DNA from 2 places in the Paenibacillus amylolyticus genome. Region 2 is predicted to be linked to the other one. Evidence: riboswitches for the same ligand, from Rfam matches in the RefSeq annotation. Region 2 holds a riboswitch; the other holds the start of a gene.
What was found. A riboswitch is a leader RNA that binds a small molecule or an ion and turns the genes downstream of it on or off. The one in region 2 is predicted to bind FMN.
Positions count from the first base shown of each region.

Region 1: linked by a shared signal. The riboswitch ahead of V6668_RS17410 (DMT family transporter) and the one ahead of ribD (bifunctional diaminohydroxyphosphoribosylaminopyrimidine deaminase/5-amino-6-(5-phosphoribosylamino)uracil reductase RibD) in region 2 are both predicted to bind FMN.

Region 1 is NZ_CP145892.1:3,923,180-3,931,942, forward strand. Features, by position in the region: gene V6668_RS17390 (amino acid permease) at 1-1,190, opposite strand, end outside; gene V6668_RS17395 (amidohydrolase family protein) at 1,711-3,081, opposite strand; gene V6668_RS17400 (CGNR zinc finger domain-containing protein) at 3,202-3,753, opposite strand; gene V6668_RS17405 (DinB family protein) at 3,896-4,396, shown strand; FMN riboswitch at 4,481-4,634, shown strand; gene V6668_RS17410 (DMT family transporter) at 4,779-5,759, shown strand; gene V6668_RS17415 (amidase) at 6,070-7,566, shown strand; gene V6668_RS17420 (DUF1989 domain-containing protein) at 7,702-8,310, shown strand; gene V6668_RS17425 (LysE family translocator) at 8,450-8,763, shown strand, end outside.
Region 2 is NZ_CP145892.1:4,394,863-4,403,625, reverse strand. Features, by position in the region: gene V6668_RS19520 (stage V sporulation protein AA) at 1-28, shown strand, start outside; gene V6668_RS19515 (stage V sporulation protein AB) at 9-437, shown strand; gene V6668_RS19510 (spore germination protein) at 462-2,129, shown strand; gene lysA (diaminopimelate decarboxylase) at 2,233-3,564, shown strand; gene V6668_RS19500 (peptidylprolyl isomerase) at 3,771-4,202, shown strand; gene V6668_RS19495 (hypothetical protein) at 4,332-5,621, shown strand; FMN riboswitch at 5,790-5,958, shown strand; gene ribD (bifunctional diaminohydroxyphosphoribosylaminopyrimidine deaminase/5-amino-6-(5-phosphoribosylamino)uracil reductase RibD) at 6,283-7,386, shown strand; gene ribE (riboflavin synthase) at 7,448-8,116, shown strand; gene V6668_RS19480 (bifunctional 3,4-dihydroxy-2-butanone-4-phosphate synthase/GTP cyclohydrolase II) at 8,149-8,763, shown strand, end outside.

The sequences.
Region 1 (8,763 bases), 470 kb from region 2:
ATGCCCAGACTTACAACTGCAAAAGCAAACAACGTTCCGATGTTCGTAAGCTCCGCCAAATGTCCCAACGAGATGAACCCGGAGAAAAGAGCCACGATAATGCCTGCAACCCATGTTCCTACCGCTGGTGTCTGACTCTTGCCACTAACCTTGGAGAAGACCGGAGACAGTAGTCCATCACGAGACATGGAATAGAGCAAACGTGTCTGACCATACATCATGACCAGCAATACGGTCGTAATGCCGGCAATCGCTCCAAGAGATACAATCCAGGACAATCCCTTCAATTGAACAAATTCAAATGCAAACGCAACCGGATCACTTACATTCAACATGTTATAAGGCACAATCCCAGTGAGGATCAACGATACAACAATGTAGAGAACGGTACAGATTGCCAGTGACGCAATAATTCCAATCGGCAAATCCCGCTGTGGCTGCTTAACTTCTTCTGCCGCTGTGGAGACCGCATCAAATCCGATGTAAGCAAAAAATACGGTTGCTGCTCCAGCTGTTACACCTGAGATACCAAAAGGCAAAAATGGCTGCCAGTTGGTTGGCTCCACATAAAAGACACCAACACCAATAAAGATCAGCACAACAATAATTTTAATCGCTACCATGATACCGTTCGCACGAGCAGCTTCCTTCACTCCTCGGGTAAGCAGGAAAGTAATAATTAACGTTATGACCGCAGCCGTGATGTCAAAATAAGTCCCTTTTTCCGGGCTGAACGCACTCGTAAGCGCATGAGGTAACTCCAATCCGAATCCGGACAATAACGTCTGGAAATATCCTGACCACCCACTGGCTACCGCCGCACTTGCGAATCCATACTCCAATATCAGATCCCATCCCAAAATCCAGGCAATCACTTCGCCAAAAGCCGTATAACTATACGTGTACGCACTACCCGATGCCGGTATGCTTGATGCAAATTCCGAGTAACACAATGCTGCGAATGCACATATGATACCTGCCAGTAAAAATGACAGTACAAGGCCAGGGCCAGCATACGTTGCGGCAGCTACACCGGTCAGCACAAAAATCCCTGTGCCGATAATGGCACCTACGCCAAGTGTGGTTAAGTCCAACGGACCGAGCGCCCGTTTCAATGCACTGCTGTTATCACCCGCTGAGGCAATTGGTTTTTTACGAAATAATGAAGATCGTTGTTTGTTCTCACGCATAGTCATGTTCCTCTCGTCATGAATCTTGAATGTGCTATGGATGTAGCAGCGATTGGATGGCTTCCCATCTGTTCTATGAAAAAGTCATTTGTTCTATCTTATCGATCACCTATAAAAACCTATCGAATTCTACACGTTATCGCGTTGCTTGGTTAAATTTATTTTTGTGGATCACTTATTTTGTTCTTTTTCCGCGAAATTTATCATGATCTGTTGCACGTGGATGAATATGAAAATGGATTTAAAACAAAACTGCGTATAATTTATATTATGCGCAGTTTTTATGAGCCTATTTTTCCGTAAAAAACATCTTATATACCTTGTTATATGAAGTTAAGAAAAAGAGAGCTCTTTTCGTCTTTTTTCGCTGTCCCTTCCTACCTTATCCTGTCTAATTCCACGATATGAAGGCATGTAAAAGAGCCACATATCATTATGCGGCCCTTTATTTTTTACTATAGGTAGAGGTGTATATAAAAATACGAACTGACTTCATTTCAGGTTTTTATGAAAAAGTAAATTATGAGAAAGCAATTCTCTCTGCATCTGACATCCTGTATTGGGTTAACAAATAATCTTTGCTCTGCATCGCCGCATGACGAATCGCATCCAGATCAACATTCAACAGCTTACCCTCTCTCTTCACGAGTCTACCTGCCACAAAGACCGTATCCACGTTGGATGGATTGGCAAATTGCACAACAGCGCCGATTGGATCATGAACGGGGAACATATTCAGATCGGTGGTACGAATCATGATCAGATCCGCTTCTTTCCCTGGGGTCAACGTACCCACCTTCTGCTCCAATCCCAACGCTTGGGCACCAGCTGAAGTTGCAAATCTCAGTACTTGGCTGGACTGCAAGTTCAACTCACCAGGCATCTCACCCTGCTGCAAAAGTTGTTCATTGGCTCTGGATCGTTCAGCTTGAAGTGCAAACTTCATCTGCGAGAACATATCTCCGCCTGTAGACGTCACTACATCTACACCAAGTGTAGGTGTTCCTCCATGTTCAAGAAAATAGCCGGTGGCCGGATATCCATGCCCCATCATCATTTCAACCTCAGGTGTGACCGACAAGGAAGCGCCGCTATCTGCCAGCATTTTGTATTCATCCATGCCCATGGTGTTACCATGAACGATATTCACCCGTGGACTTAACAGTCCCGCTTCGTACAAGTGACTGATCGAGCGATCCACAGATCCCCAACTGCCAAATCCGGCATGCATGGAACAGATCGCATCCAGTTCTTGTGCTAGCTCGATCTCTTTCACGGTTGTATCCCAATGACTGAACTCCGGACCACGAATGGCAAGCCCATAAGTAAGCAATTGATCCCGTGATGAAAAATAACGTTCTTTGACTCTTCTCACATCATTATTCGAATATGTGAGTTGACTATCCCGATTCCAGTAGTCCGTCTCACCAGGTACTCCGTGAGCAAATACCGCCCGAATGCCAGCATCCTGAAGTCCACGAATCAGTTCATCCGTATGGTCAGGGGAATATGGCATGCTCCAATCCATTACTGTCGTCACTCCTGCGTTAAGCGCTTCCAAGGAACCGAGCAGATTGGCAATATAACTATCTTGTGGGCGGAGCTTGCTTCCCATCGCACCATAATAGAGATTTTGCAAATAAACTGGTAACGACCAGTTGGTTCCAGCTGTTTTGACAAGTGATTCCCACATATGCCGATGCGTGTCCACCAGCCCAGGTATAATAATCATCGATGAAGCATCAATGATCTCCGCATCCGGAATATCGAGGTCGGGCTGAACCGCCATGATCAGTGAATCCTGAATCAGAACGTCCGCCCTCTTATACTGTCCAACTTTAGCATCCATCGACAACACACAGCCATTTTTCAACAGATAACTTGTCCGCACAAGAAACATCTCCCATCTATTTTGGTTTGAAAGACGATCACATCCTGCTTACGAATCCGTACTGCTTCTGACTATTTTTTCGCTAGTATATATACATTATATAGTTATTGTTAGTATTTATCAATTTTGGGATTTGCGTTTCGCCCGAAATCTTCTAACCTTCATCAGATTGCCACACATCTTATCATCACAGTACTTCTGTGTTCTGCTTCGGGTATCATCATAGAACATCCAGCGACAATCCGAATTATCACAGATCCGAATCCTGCCCCCTTCTCCCTCCACCAAAGTCAAAGCAAAATCAGCAGCTACTTCAGCCATAACCTGATGCCAATGAGCTTCCACAGCTACCAGTTGGAGTTTCAGTTCCTGATCAATTGTATTCAATCTTCTTCTCACATGCCCTGCTTCCATAACGTCGTTCAACCATTGTTTTTCTATATCCGTTAATGATGCTCCTGAAGACAAGCGGGCTCCAAGAGCTATCAATTCATTCCTGAAATTTCTCATCGACAACTCATCTTCTGGAGATGCAGGGACAGCAGCGTTAAGTTGCCATCGTTCCAGAAAATCTCGCTGCCAGCTCGCCTTCCCGAGTCTGTCCTCCGATCGATCTCCCCCACGCCAATCGTGATAATCGCTGTTTACAAAATCGGTCCATAATCTGTCCATATATACCTCCGTTTATGTAACCATCTAATTAAACAAAGAAGGTTACAACTCATCTTTGATGTGTTATATTAAGTGTAACCTCATTAATCAGTTTTAGCTAGTTACATCACCTATCACAATTATACGCAAGGAGGAAAAGGCAATGACGAACACAACAGCACTAGATGTGTTACTTATTCAAAAGGATGATACTTGGGATCAATGTAATTGGATTGTACCTTTGTCGAAATCCTTGGAGGGCCTTACAGCAGAACAAGCAGCCTGGATTCCACCCTCAGGGGGATTAAGCATCTGGCAGTTGGTTAACCATATGTATTATTACAACCATCGCTTATTATGTCGCATGCAAGGTAAGGAGCCTACCCTTCCTGCTGTAGACTCCAATGAATACACATTTGGGAATCCGGGAGATGCAACGGATGCAGCTGGTTGGAATACACTGATGCAAGGTACAACTCGATTAGCCCAGCAGTTGCGAGATCAATTAGCTGCACTACAAGAGTCTGATCTTGAAGCCGCATATATGGACTCCGAAGAGAAATGGGCACACGAACTGGCTCGCTGGGTACTCCATGATGTGTATCACGCAGGCCAGATCGTGCTCCTTCGCAGACAGCAAGGAAGCTGGAAAATCGTTTTCTAAAAAAAATGCTTGAACTGCTAGCGCTTACAGGAATAAGATGAACTTATTAATGTTACAGCTTGTTCAACACACTATATAATTGAATAGGATCTTCGGGGTAGGGTGCAATTCCCAACCGGCGGTGATGTTCTTCGGAACCAGCCCGCGACTCGCTAATTGTTCTTAACGAAGGACATTCAGCGACTGACTTGGTGTGAATCCAAGGCCGACGGTACAGTCCGGATGAGAGAAGATCAACACATTGACATGCCGTTCACGGGAAGGCCTCTTTCCTGACGCATGTCCTTGGATGAGCCCCCGTTTATTTGGTATATACCAAAACGGGGGCTTTTGTCGATTTTGCCAACTGAAGATTCCGTGTTCTGACGAAGGAGTCCTGAATATGGAAAAGACATCAGCAGCATCAACGGTTTACCGCAAGGAACGAAGTAATACCGGATTCTGGCTTGTAGTTCTCGGCGCCGCTTTATGGGGTGTCGACCCACTCTTCCGCATTATTTTGCTAAACACGATGACATCCACGCAGATTGTACTGGTGGAACATATCATCGTCAGTCTTATTGCCATTCCCGTACTGTGGAAATTTCGAGCTGACCTGAAAAACCTGCGCGCTCGCCACTGGATTGCCGTGATTTTTATCTCATGGGGAGGATCAGCACTCGCAACGGTATTGTTCACCATGGCACTAACACATAACGATCCGAATACGGTGCTTTTATTGCAAAAAATGCAACCACTCTTCGCTATCGTGCTGGCTAAACTGTTATTGAAAGAAACGTTGCCTCGTCGCTTCGGTGGATTGTTCTTCATAGCATTAGCAGGAACGTACCTGCTTACATTTGGCTTCACATTGCCATTAGGTAACTGGGACAACTGGATTCATGCTGGAAGCTTGTTATCCCTTGGGGCTGCTGCCTTATGGGGAGGTTCAACCGTTATGGGACGATTGATGCTGGGTCAGGCGCGTTACGAAACCGTCACCTCCCTGCGCTTTGTCGTTGCTCTCCCGCTCCTGATCTTTATGACGTGGAACGAAGGTGCGGCATGGACGTTTCCGTCCGGAACGGGTGAACAGACCGCTGTCATCCTCAACATTCTCGGTCAGGCATTGTTACCAGGACTGCTCAGTCTTCTGTTGTATTACAAAGGTCTGTCGTCAACCAAAGCCTCTGTTGCAACTCTCGCGGAGCTTAGCTTCCCGATGGCGGGTGTGTTGGTGAACTGGATTGCTTTCCGTACACTGATTACATGGGAGCAATTGCTTGGTTTTATTCTGATCTGGGTGGCACTCTTCGCCATCTCCAGACAGCAGGAAAGATCATCAACTGCGGCCGATGCTGCACCAAAGCTGCGTACAGAGTAAGTGGATATATCTGAGGTTCACATATAAACAAATAGTCAAATACAAAATAAAACCATTGCACATCAAATTAGATGAGCAGTGGTTTTTTATTTCCATGACTCGATCATTGTCTCAATTAGCAATATGGGCTATTAACCCTGTGCTTTATTTCTATATCGCAAATGCAAATCCCCCTCTTTTCCCTCCAACCTCATAACGAGTATGATATCATCGCACTACGATTCATCTATGTTTTGTCTTTTATCTAATCCGGTGGTACGATGACATATGGAATAAACAGATGAATTATATTCAGAGAGGAACGATCATGATGTCTTCATTCTCATATACCTCCTACGACGCCGTAGGTTTGGCTGAACTGATCCGATCCCGGGAAGTATCCCCGGTTGAAATGCTTGAAGCGGCGTTTGCACGCCTTGAAGAAGTGAATCCGCAACTTAATGCGGTTATTCGTACATATGAATCTCGCGCACGGGAGGAAGCCGGTTTGGTTCTCCCTGGAGAACAACCTTTTGCCGGTGTTCCCCTGCTCCTGAAAGATATCTCGCAATCCTTGGAAGGTGAATTTCTGACTTCAGGCTCACGTTTGTTCAGCGAGCATCGGGCATTACGCAATTCCAATTTTGTCACTCGACTCCGTGATGCAGGCTTTATCTTCATAGGACATACCAATACGCCTGAATTTGGTTTAAAAAATATTACCGAGCCCCGTCTTCATGGTCCAACTCGCAATGCATGGAATATCAATCATTCCCCAGGTGGTTCAAGTGGTGGTGCCGCTTCCGCTGTAGCTTCAGGTATTGTTCCTCTTGCGGGAGCCAGTGACGGAGGAGGTTCGATTCGTATCCCGGCTTCCTTTAGCGGATTGTTTGGATTAAAACCAACGCGTGGACGGACACCTGTGGGGCCTGGAGTTGGTCGTCAATGGCAAGGCGCATCGATTGATTTCGCCCTCTCTCGCTCGGTTCGGGACAGTGCTGCATTGCTTGATACGTTACAAGTCATTCAGCCCGAAGCTGCGTTCCATGCTCCACTCTTTCCAGGCAGTTACTTGGCTGATATGAGCTACCCACATCAACGCAAACTGAAAATTGCATACACAACGGATTCACCCGTGGGTACACCTGTCAGCGCAGAAGCCAAAGAATCTGTATACAAGCTCGTGCGCTGGTTGGAAGAACAAGGTCATCATGTTGAAGAAAAACTGAGTCCCGTCAACGGAGTTCGGTTGATGGAGAATTATTACATGATGAACAGCGGTGAGATGGCCGCGATGATCTCTTCCATGGAACGATCCTTGGGCCGGGCTCTGACCTCCGATGATATGGAGATTGAATCTTGGGTTCTGGCTGAAGCAGGCAAAAAGGTGTCCGCTGCGGAATTTGTACATAGCTTAGCTGAATGGGATGTAGCTGCAGCCCAGATGTCCACTTTGTTCGAGCGTTATGACTTCTACGTCACACCTGTTAATGCTTTTCCTGCGCCTAAGATTGGTGAATTAACGCCTCATGACGAACAAATCCGTAATCTGATGCGAATTAGTGAATTGGACAAGACCCAGCAGCAGCAACTCATCTATGAAATGTTTGAGCCAAGTCTTACGTATACACCGTTCACCCAGCTCGCAAATCTGACAGGCCAGCCTGCGATCAGTGTACCTCTGCATATGACACCTGAAGGGTTGCCAATGGGCGTTCAAGTGATGGCAACCAAGGGACGTGAAGATTGGTTATTACATCTAGCTGGACAGCTTGAACAATCAGACCTCTGGATCGGAATGAGAGGTAATCCACTGTTCCCAGCATAAAGGCATATAATGTGGTTTGTGTTTAAATTCACCATTGGATGTTCCTGCCTGAGTAGAGTACGGCGCCATAACAGTGCATGAAAGCTTCATCTGCTCCGCATACTGAAAGCAAAAAGTAGCGGAGGAATGTGACGGATGAATACGAATCAGCGCCATAAACAGTCTTATCGTATCCCAGCCAAAACGGGATATGCCCTGAAAGTAAACAAGGGTTCTTTACTACGCATAACTGATCTGGAGGGACAACAAGTCATTGATTTTGTGGCATACGATGCTACGGATGCTAACCATCGCTTGGACCCCGGCGTGACAATGGACGTATTGCGTACTTATCGCATTAAACCAGGACAATTTGTGTATTCCAATCAATATCAACCCTTACTCAAGATTGTCCGTGACACCGTTGGGGTACATGATTTCTTTAACTCCGCTTGTCGACCAGAGATGTATGAGGTGTTATACGACAAAAAGGATCATGCCAGTTGTTATCACAACTTGAACACGGCACTAGAACCCTTCGGAATCTTACCGCCGGATCAACACTATCCATTCAACCTGTTTATGAAGTCCGTTGTAGACAGTGAAGGCAAGATTGATGTTGTAGCTCCCGACTCTCGTGCAGGTGATTATATCGAGATGGAGGCATTAATGGATCTCACAATTGGGCTCTCCGCCTGTCCTTGTGAAGAAAGCTCATGCAACGGATATAACTGCACCCCTATTCAATTGGATGTGGAACTTTAACAGAATGAAAAGGCCTTGACACAGTATGAGATAAAAGTAGTTTGTTCTAATTCACTCCTTGCGGGAATACGATGACTTGTACCCATTTTCTCTGACAACTGGTACAATTCATCGAACCCGTTAAGGAGTGAACGTGTTTATGTCTGTACTGTTCAGTTATATCATTCTGGGAATATCATTGTCCGCTCCAATCGGTCCGATTAACGCCGCCCAACTCGACCGTGGAGCCCGCCACGGATTCATGCATGCTTGGATTCTAGGACTCGGAGCTATGTTTGCAGATTTGGTGTATATGCTGCTGATTTATTTTGGAGTTGCCCATTTTCTGGACACGCCGTTCATGCGCTCTTTTCTCTGGTCATTTGGCAGTTTTATTCTGATTTACACGGGAGTGGAAACGCTCTCGAAGCTAAAGCAAGGCATTCAAGGTACATCTACTGCGGAAGCAACTGT
Region 2 (8,763 bases):
GGAGATGAATGCGGATGAGCGTTCTTAATGGAGCAATCAGCATTGTATTGGGTATTGCAGGTGGAATTGCCGTAGGGAGCGGCGTAATTGCGCTCATTCTGGTGCTCGATATGATTCCCAGGTTGGCTCAACTTACGCAATCTTATGACAAGACTCACTGGTACGAAGGGGCGCTAATTGGTGGTTCACTGCTCGGGACGGTGGCGGACTTCTGGCATTGGAAAATGCATGGGGTGCTGCTGCTCAGCCCAATCGTTGGTTTGTTCTGTGGCGTGTTCATCGGTCTGCTCGCCGCAGCGCTCACCGAGGTACTCAATGTACTGCCCGTGCTAGCCAAACGATTGGGCATGAAACCTTATTTGTTTGGATTACTGCTCGCCATGATTTTGGGTAAAATGACAGGTTCCCTGTTTGATTTTTTTATATATCAACGGTAACTCGTGGCCATAGGAGGATGGAAGATGGATGAACGAACGGAGCACACAGGCCAGGAAAATAGTGAAGGTATAACGGAAGAGATGTTACACAAGTCTGCTTATGAGATTCAGAAGGAAGAAGAGGAGAAAGCGTACAGTAAGAAAAAACAAAATGAGATGTCCGACAGCATTGAGGAATCTGTACAATATTGGCAGGAAAACGATGATATCTCCCCACGCATGAGTGAGAATAGATATACACTGCAACAGGTACTGGGGCTCGGAGAATCCTTCGACGTGAATATGAGGGAAATGGTTCTGGGTGGCAAGCACGTTGGGTTGCTGATGATCACCGGCTTCGCCAAGGATGAGATTTTGCTTGAAGTGTTGAAAAGACTGACCTATCTCACGCCGGATGACGTGTCCGGACATGCTCTCAAATCTTATTTTGAATGTTACATTCCCCATATTCAGGTGGAGAAAGTCGAGAAGATGAGTGCGGTCATCAACAAGGTTCTTACCGGTATGAGCGCAATGTTCGTTGAAGGAGACCGCTCGGTCTTAATTATGGATACCCGGAGTTATCCAGTACGTTCACCCGAAGAACCTTCCTTGGAAAGGGTAGTCCGAGGTTCCAGAGACGGCTTTACCGAAACACTCCTGACTAACGTGACCCTGGTGCGTCGCAGAATACGCGACCCGGGACTGAAGTTTGAGATTATGCAGGTAGGGCGGAGAACACAAACCGATGTCTGCGTGGTGTATATTGATGATATTGTGGATAAAGTGCAGGTCGATTCAGTTCGTGAAAAAATTCAGCGAGTAGATATCGATGGTATTCCCGCAGCCGATAAACAGCTGGAGGAAGCGATTATCAACAAGGGTTGGAATCCGTTCCCACTCGTTCGTTATTCGGAACGACCAGATGTTACAGCTTCTCATTTGCTGGAAGGACGAGTCGTCATTTTCGTAGACACTTCCCCCAGTGTGATGATTCTACCAACGACCTTTTTCGACCTATGTGAGCATGCGGAGGAGAACAGACAGACGGCCTTGATGGGAACATATTTACGATGGGTGCGTTTTGCAGGGATTCTCATCTCGTTGTTTTTGCTACCATTATGGCTTCTCATGGTTATTGACCCTTCGATTAAACCGATGGGACTTGACTTCATTGGTCCACAGGAAAATGTAAAGCTACCGCTGATTCTACAGTTTCTCCTGATCGAACTAGGCGTCGATTTATTACGGATGGCAGCGGTCCATACGCCTACACCTCTGGCATCGGCTATGGGCTTAATCGCGGCCATTCTAGTCGGGGATATCGCGGTGAAAACAGGATACTTTGTCAATGAGGTTGTGCTCTATATGGCCATAGCAGCCATCGGTATGTTTGCCACGCCGAGTTACGAGTTGGGTCTCGCCAATAGGCTGGTCAGGCTGGTTCTGCTAGTCGCTGTTGCGATATTCAAGGTTCCGGGGTTGGTCGTGGGCTGTACATTACTCATATTGGCGCTCACCGTTCACCGGTCGTACAATTCTTCGTATCTCTGGCCTTTTATACCGTTTAATGCGAAGGCCTTGGGCAACTTTTTATTCCGGCTTCCGCTGCTGGAAAATAAAAAACGTCCATCATTCAATAAAACCCGTGACAACACCAAAATGTCGGATGATCCGGACGGGGAACTGCAAAAAAGTAAAAAACACAAATGATCTTCCGAAAAATCCATTCATCTCGCTGCCTAATTTGATATACTGGTGTAAAATCATTGGAATATCAATTGTTCCAGTATATAAAAAGTGAGGAATGCAGATTATGTATTTACATGGTACAAGTAAAATAAATGCGCAAGGGCATCTGGAGATTGGCGGAGTTGATGCAACAGATCTGAAAGAACAATTTGGAACTCCCCTGTACGTTGTGGACGAGCAATTGGTTCGTGAGCGTTGCAGAGAGTACATGGAAGCATTCCGTGCTTCCGGACTTGGCTTCCAGGTTGCTTACGCAAGTAAAGCATTCTGTGTAATGGCGATGTGTGCCCTTGCAGCTGAAGAAGGACTTTCCTTGGATGTCGTATCTGACGGTGAACTGTTTACTGCACTGCAAGCAGGATTCCCGGCTGAGCGCATTCACTTCCACGGTAACAACAAAACGCTGGAAGAGATCGAAATGGCTCTTGATGCAGAGATTGGATGCTTTGTTGTTGATAACTTCAATGAATTGCATCTGTTGCAGGCTGTAGCAGCGGACAAAAATCGTAAAGTAAACATTTTGCTTCGTGTGACGCCTGGTGTTGAGGCACATACGCATGAATATATTTCCACAGGTCAGACGGATTCGAAATTTGGATTCGATATCGGTAATGGTACGGCATTTGAAGCGATTGACTTGGCTTCCAAGCAGTCTAATCTGGTATTGCTCGGTGTGCATTCCCACATCGGTTCCCAGATCTTCGAAGTTGAAGGCTTCCAGATGGCGGTTCAACGTGTTGCTGAATTTGCAGCAAGTGTATATGAGCGTCTTAATGTTGCTTTCAAAGTGGTTAACCTTGGTGGTGGATTCGGAATCCGTTATATCGATGGAGATACGCCACTTGAAGTTGCACAATACGTGAAGGCTATTACAGATGCCGTTAAAAATCATTTTGCTCAAATCGGCTATGCCGTACCTGAGATCTGGGTTGAGCCAGGCCGCAGCATCGTGGGTGAAGCGGGAACAACGCTGTATACCGTTGGAACAAGCAAAGACATTCCAGGCGTGCGTAAATACGTTGCCGTGGATGGTGGTATGACCGATAACCCACGTCCTGCTTTGTATGAATCCAAGTACGAAGCTGTGCTTGCTAACCGTGCGAATGAGGCTGCTCAGGAAACGGTATCCGTTGCGGGTAAATGCTGCGAGAGTGGCGATATGTTGATCTGGGATCTGGACCTGCCAAAAGTGGAAAGCGGCGACCTACTCGCTGTAGCTTGCACAGGCGCGTATAACTACTCCATGGCGAGCAACTACAACCGGATTCGTCGTCCGGCCGTTGTATTTGTCAAAGACGGTCAAGGAGATGTCGTGGTACGCCGTGAGACGTATCAAGATATCATCCAGAATGACCTGGTACCAGCGCGCATTGGCAAACAGCCAGTAACTCGCTAGTTCGTTTACAGTTGAAGCAGATGAAAAGGGAACTTCCTTTTTCGTCTGCTTTTTGCGTATTTAAGCTGATTCATGAAAAAAGTTGCCGTTTTTTTTGCGATCCAGACATTTTCGGTGTACACTAAGAAAAGTGCTGTAATGCTTGGCCCAGGGTCATGCGTTCTGGCACCATTAACGATGGTCAATACGAAAGGAGTCATTTACATATGGCGAAACAAGCGAAAATTAAATTGGCAAACGGCGGAGAAGTTCTGATCGATCTGTTCGATCAAGAAGCTCCAAACACAGTAGCAAACTTTGAGAAACTGGCTAATTCCGGTTTCTACAATGGTCTTACATTCCACCGCGTTATCCCGGGCTTTGTAGCTCAAGGCGGATGCCCTAACGGTAGCGGTGCAGGTGGCCCAGGTTACACAATCAACTGTGAAATTAACCCAAACAAACATGAGCGCGGAACACTTGCTATGGCACATGCTGGCCGTAACACAGGTGGAAGCCAGTTCTATATCTGCTACCAACCGCAACCACATTTGGATGGACAACATACTGTATTTGGTAAAGTAACTAAAGGTATGGAGTTCGTGGACGCTTTAGAAGGTAAAGACAAAATGGAAACTGTTGAAGTTGTAGAAGCTTAATACCTTCACCTTAACTGGATCCAAACATGAAGTGCTTCTCTTATAGAAGCACTTTTTTTATTTTTACATACTTCAAATCGATAATTAGAAAGGATGAATAAAACCTTGGATATGGTTACTCAGCTAAGCTTGTTAAAACAAATTTATAGTGAGCGCACGTTGTGGGATGAAGAATTGCAGGCATCGCGCCATGTCGTTCCGGATAGTCTATCCGTAAAGGATCGAGAAGCGCTTGAGACAGCCGGGCATGAACCGAATCGCTTTGTATGTCCGCAACATGATGAAACGATTACTGAGCTGAAAAAAGTTGCGAATCAATGGACGATCAATGATGCAGCGCAGGCCTTTGTATCCTCTTTGTGGTCAGCACCCATGATCTGGCGCTCGTTGCTTACGGGCAAGCTTATTGCGAGCAGTATGCCAAGTCATGAACATACGCCATATCCATCTTCGAACACTTGTAAGATCTGCGGATTAAGTGTAGATCAAGCAACCGACACAACGCTGCAATGGTATTGGCGGATGACCAATGGAACCCCGTTGGACGGTGATCCTTTTGGATGCGTGTTGGCACTTCGAGAGCTGGCTACCGCACAGGAGCTTCCAATACCCAATGAGTACGACCGCTGGACATTCCGTGCGGTGTTAACGGTGCTGCGCGAATTACCTCCCAAAACACGTTACAGCAAGGCAGCAGTAGCGCTCAAGAAGGAACGTCTTTTGCCTACACAGAAGGAATATGCTTACCGTGATTTGCTTGAGACGTTAGCTCTGATTGGCATATTGGATACGCCGGAACATCCCGGAATGATCACGGAATTCACCTCTTATATGCAGCGTGACGCACGCCCCAATGTGCGGGTGGAAGTGCAGGCCCCTCTGGCGTGGTGGGACTCATCTGTCGGAATTAATGAGAACAACCTGAACAAGATATTTCATGATTTTGATCTGAATAATATATCTCTTGCGGATAAGCCTGATGAGAGTCCAGCTCTAAAGGACACGATCTTAGGGGCATTGGAGAAGAAGAGAAGTGTTCGTGGAAAAGTACCAAAGGCATCTCCTGATGCAGGTACCGGGGAGGTACAGTCTGGCGATGTGTATGCTGTTCGGGTCCGAGAAGGTGTATGGGTGACTGTATATTGTCATGAAGTCAGAGACAAGCGCGTCATCGTTGAATATCTGGATGGTGTCTTTCCAGAGATGCCGGGTAAAGCAGATTTGCATGGGACGTTTCGACCGAGAGCGAATGGACGCTGGAAATGCTCGGCTATTGCGATCGATTCCACAAGTTGGGTCAGAAGGGTGGCAAGAGAGTTCCCGCTTCCGACTTCGCCCCTGCAAGAACCTGATCGCACTCCATTCCATAATGCCAAAGAATTAAAGCATATGGCGAGCTGGTGTTTTCCTGATATGTAGAATGATACGATGGATGTGAAATGTGCCTCCAAGCAAAAACCGTGCCTCCTTGAGAGGAAGCGGTTTTTTGTTGTTTCTTAGCTTATTAAAAGTTAGTATGTGACAAAAAGGAACAAAAAACAATTGATTTTTTGGCATTAAAGTGCTAACATCCAAGTAATAACGAAAGCAATCCTTCAGGGCAGGGTGCAATTCCCTACCGGCGGTGATGCAGGAAGTGTAAGGACCTATGTGTCCAGCACTTGATGCAAAGTCCGTGACCTGTCTGCCATTGGCAGATGGCTGATCTGGTGTAATTCCAGAACCGACAGTATAGTCTGGATGGGAGAAGGAGAGGTGCAGACCTAACAGGTTTGCATTCAGCAGGAGTATTGCTGCACAGTCACGATTTTATGATGTCTTGCACTGTGCAGGGAAGATCCGGATACGCCGGACAGTTCCATACATATGCCGCACTATAAAAGCTCTTTACCTGTAAATGATGTTCATTAAGGTATGTGTCTATTTTCACTTGCCCGAAATGAAGTTTTGGGCAAAGTGTTGGCGTGCTGTATCCATTTCACTCCTGCTGGTGACATTTGTCTCTCATCATCCCCATCGAACTGATTGTTCGACGGGGATTTTTTAATAAACAAGACTTTAAACCGCGGGGTGAACGGATTTGGAAATGATCAATGATGAATTTTATATGGCACTGGCATTGGATATGGCGGAACGAGCACAGGGACAGACGGGGATTAATCCGGTTGTTGGATGTGTAGTTGTGAAAGAAGGCCGTATTGTAGGCCTGGGGAGCCATCTGAAACGTGGAACCGGTCATGCAGAGGTGCATGCACTTAACATGGCAGGCAGTGATGCAGAGGGAAGTACGGTATACGTTACACTTGAGCCTTGTAGTCATTATGGCAAGACGCCACCTTGTAGTGAACGTCTGATTCATGAAAAGGTGAAACGTGTTGTGGTATGTTGTGAAGATCCAAATCCGCAAGTATCCGGCAGGGGTATAAGCATGCTTCGTCAACAAGGCATTGAAGTTGAAGTTGGCGTACTGCGTGAGCGAGGAAGACGCATGAATGAAAAATTCATTAAGTTTATTACAACGGGTCTACCTTTTGTGACACTGAAAACGGCTACTACTTTGGATGGGAAAATTGCTACTCGCAGCGGAGACAGCAAGTGGATCTCTAACGAGCCCGCTCGTGAGATTGTGCATGCCCTTCGTCATCGTCACCAGGGAATCATGGTTGGCGTCGACACGGTAATCGCCGATAATCCGGAACTTACTACCCGTTTGCAAGTCGAAGGCATTAGTCCAGTGCGCATTGTAGTGGATTCCAAGTTACGTCTTCCCGTAGGTGCCAAAATGGTTAAGGATGGTCTTGCTCCAACATGGGTGCTGACAACAGACGAAGCCAGTCCTGAAGCTGCTGAACGTTTGGAAGCCTACGGCGTCGAGATTATACGCTGTGGTCCTGGACCACGTGTGGATCTGTTGAGCGGACTTAGCAAGTTGGGTGAACGTGATATAGGATCAATTTTGCTTGAAGGTGGAGGCACCTTGAATGGAGCCATGCTGGAGGCAAGGTTGGTCGATCGACTGCTCATGTTTATCGCTCCGAAGATTGTAGGCGGTTATGATACACCTGGAAGCTTCCGCTTCGAGGGTGTGGAACGTATGAATCAGGCGATTCAATTGAATCAGTTGGAGATCGAACAAGTTGGAGATAATATCAGCATTGGCGGTATTCCGGTGTGGCCTGAATAAATAAATGGATTTGAAAGTAGAAAGTTAGGTTCTTTATAACTTGAAAAAGGGAGGCGGCGGCATGTTTACCGGTTTGGTGGAAGAAGTTGGTCAGATCCGGCGTATTGGTCGGAAAGGCGAAGCGATGGTCCTGAATATCGGAGCTTCCGCCATTATGGACGATCTGAAGATTGGTGATAGTGTAGCAGTGAACGGCGTGTGCTTAACTGCGACAACGCTCGAAGGTGGAGGTTTTACCGCCGATGTAATGCCTGAAACCTATCGCCATACCAATCTCAGTCAGCTGCAATCTGGCAGTAAAGTTAATCTGGAGCGGGCCATGCAATCAGGCGGTCGTTTTGGCGGCCATATCGTTCAGGGCCATGTTGATGGTACTGGAGTGATCGGCAGTATAACACGTGATCAGAATGCAATTGTGTTTGAGATCAAGCCTGATGATCACCAGTTGTTCAAATATCTGATCCCCAAAGGATCAGTTACACTGGATGGCATTAGCTTGACCGTTGTCCATACATCGGATACCGCATTCACGGTTTCCATTATCCCGCATACCATTGGTGAAACTGTACTAAATGTGAAAAAGACAGGGGATACCATTAATATCGAATGCGATATTTTGGGCAAATATGTGGATCATCTGCTCCAGTATGGGAGAGGACATCGGGAGACGGGTGCTGGCAAGCCGCGCAGTATCAGTGAAGATTTTCTCTCCAATCACGGATTTGCATAAATAGAGAACAGAAATTAACTGGAGGTGGACCAATGTCAGAACAATCCATTCTGGACACAATAGAAGAAGCCATATATGATCTCATGCGTGGTAAACCCGTCATTGTTGTGGATGATGAAGATCGGGAGAATGAAGGCGATTTTATTGCTTTGGCCGAAAAGGCGACGCCTGAAGTCATTAATTTCATGATTACTGAAGGTAGAGGTCTGGTCTGTGTTCCGATTACACAACAACGTGCGGACGAACTTAACCTGAAACCGATGGTTCAACAAAATACGGATTTCCATGGAACAGCCTTCACCGTCTCTGTGGATCACAAAGATACAACAACAGGTATCTCGGCACATGAACGCTCTATTACCGTGAAAGGTCTGATCGATCCTGAAGCGAAAGCCGGAGACTTCCGTAAGCCTGGTCACATGTTCCCGCTGATTGCAAAAGACGGCGGTGTACTTCGGCGTGCCGGACATACGGAAGCGGCTGTAGATCTCGCTATCATGTGTGGTTCCTACCCTGCTGGCGTTATCTGTGAAGTGATTAAGGAAGATGGCACGATGGCCAGACTTCCGGATCTGCAGGAGATTGCCCGCAAACATGATCTGAAGCTGATCAGTATTCAGGACATGATTCGTTACCGTAACGAAAAA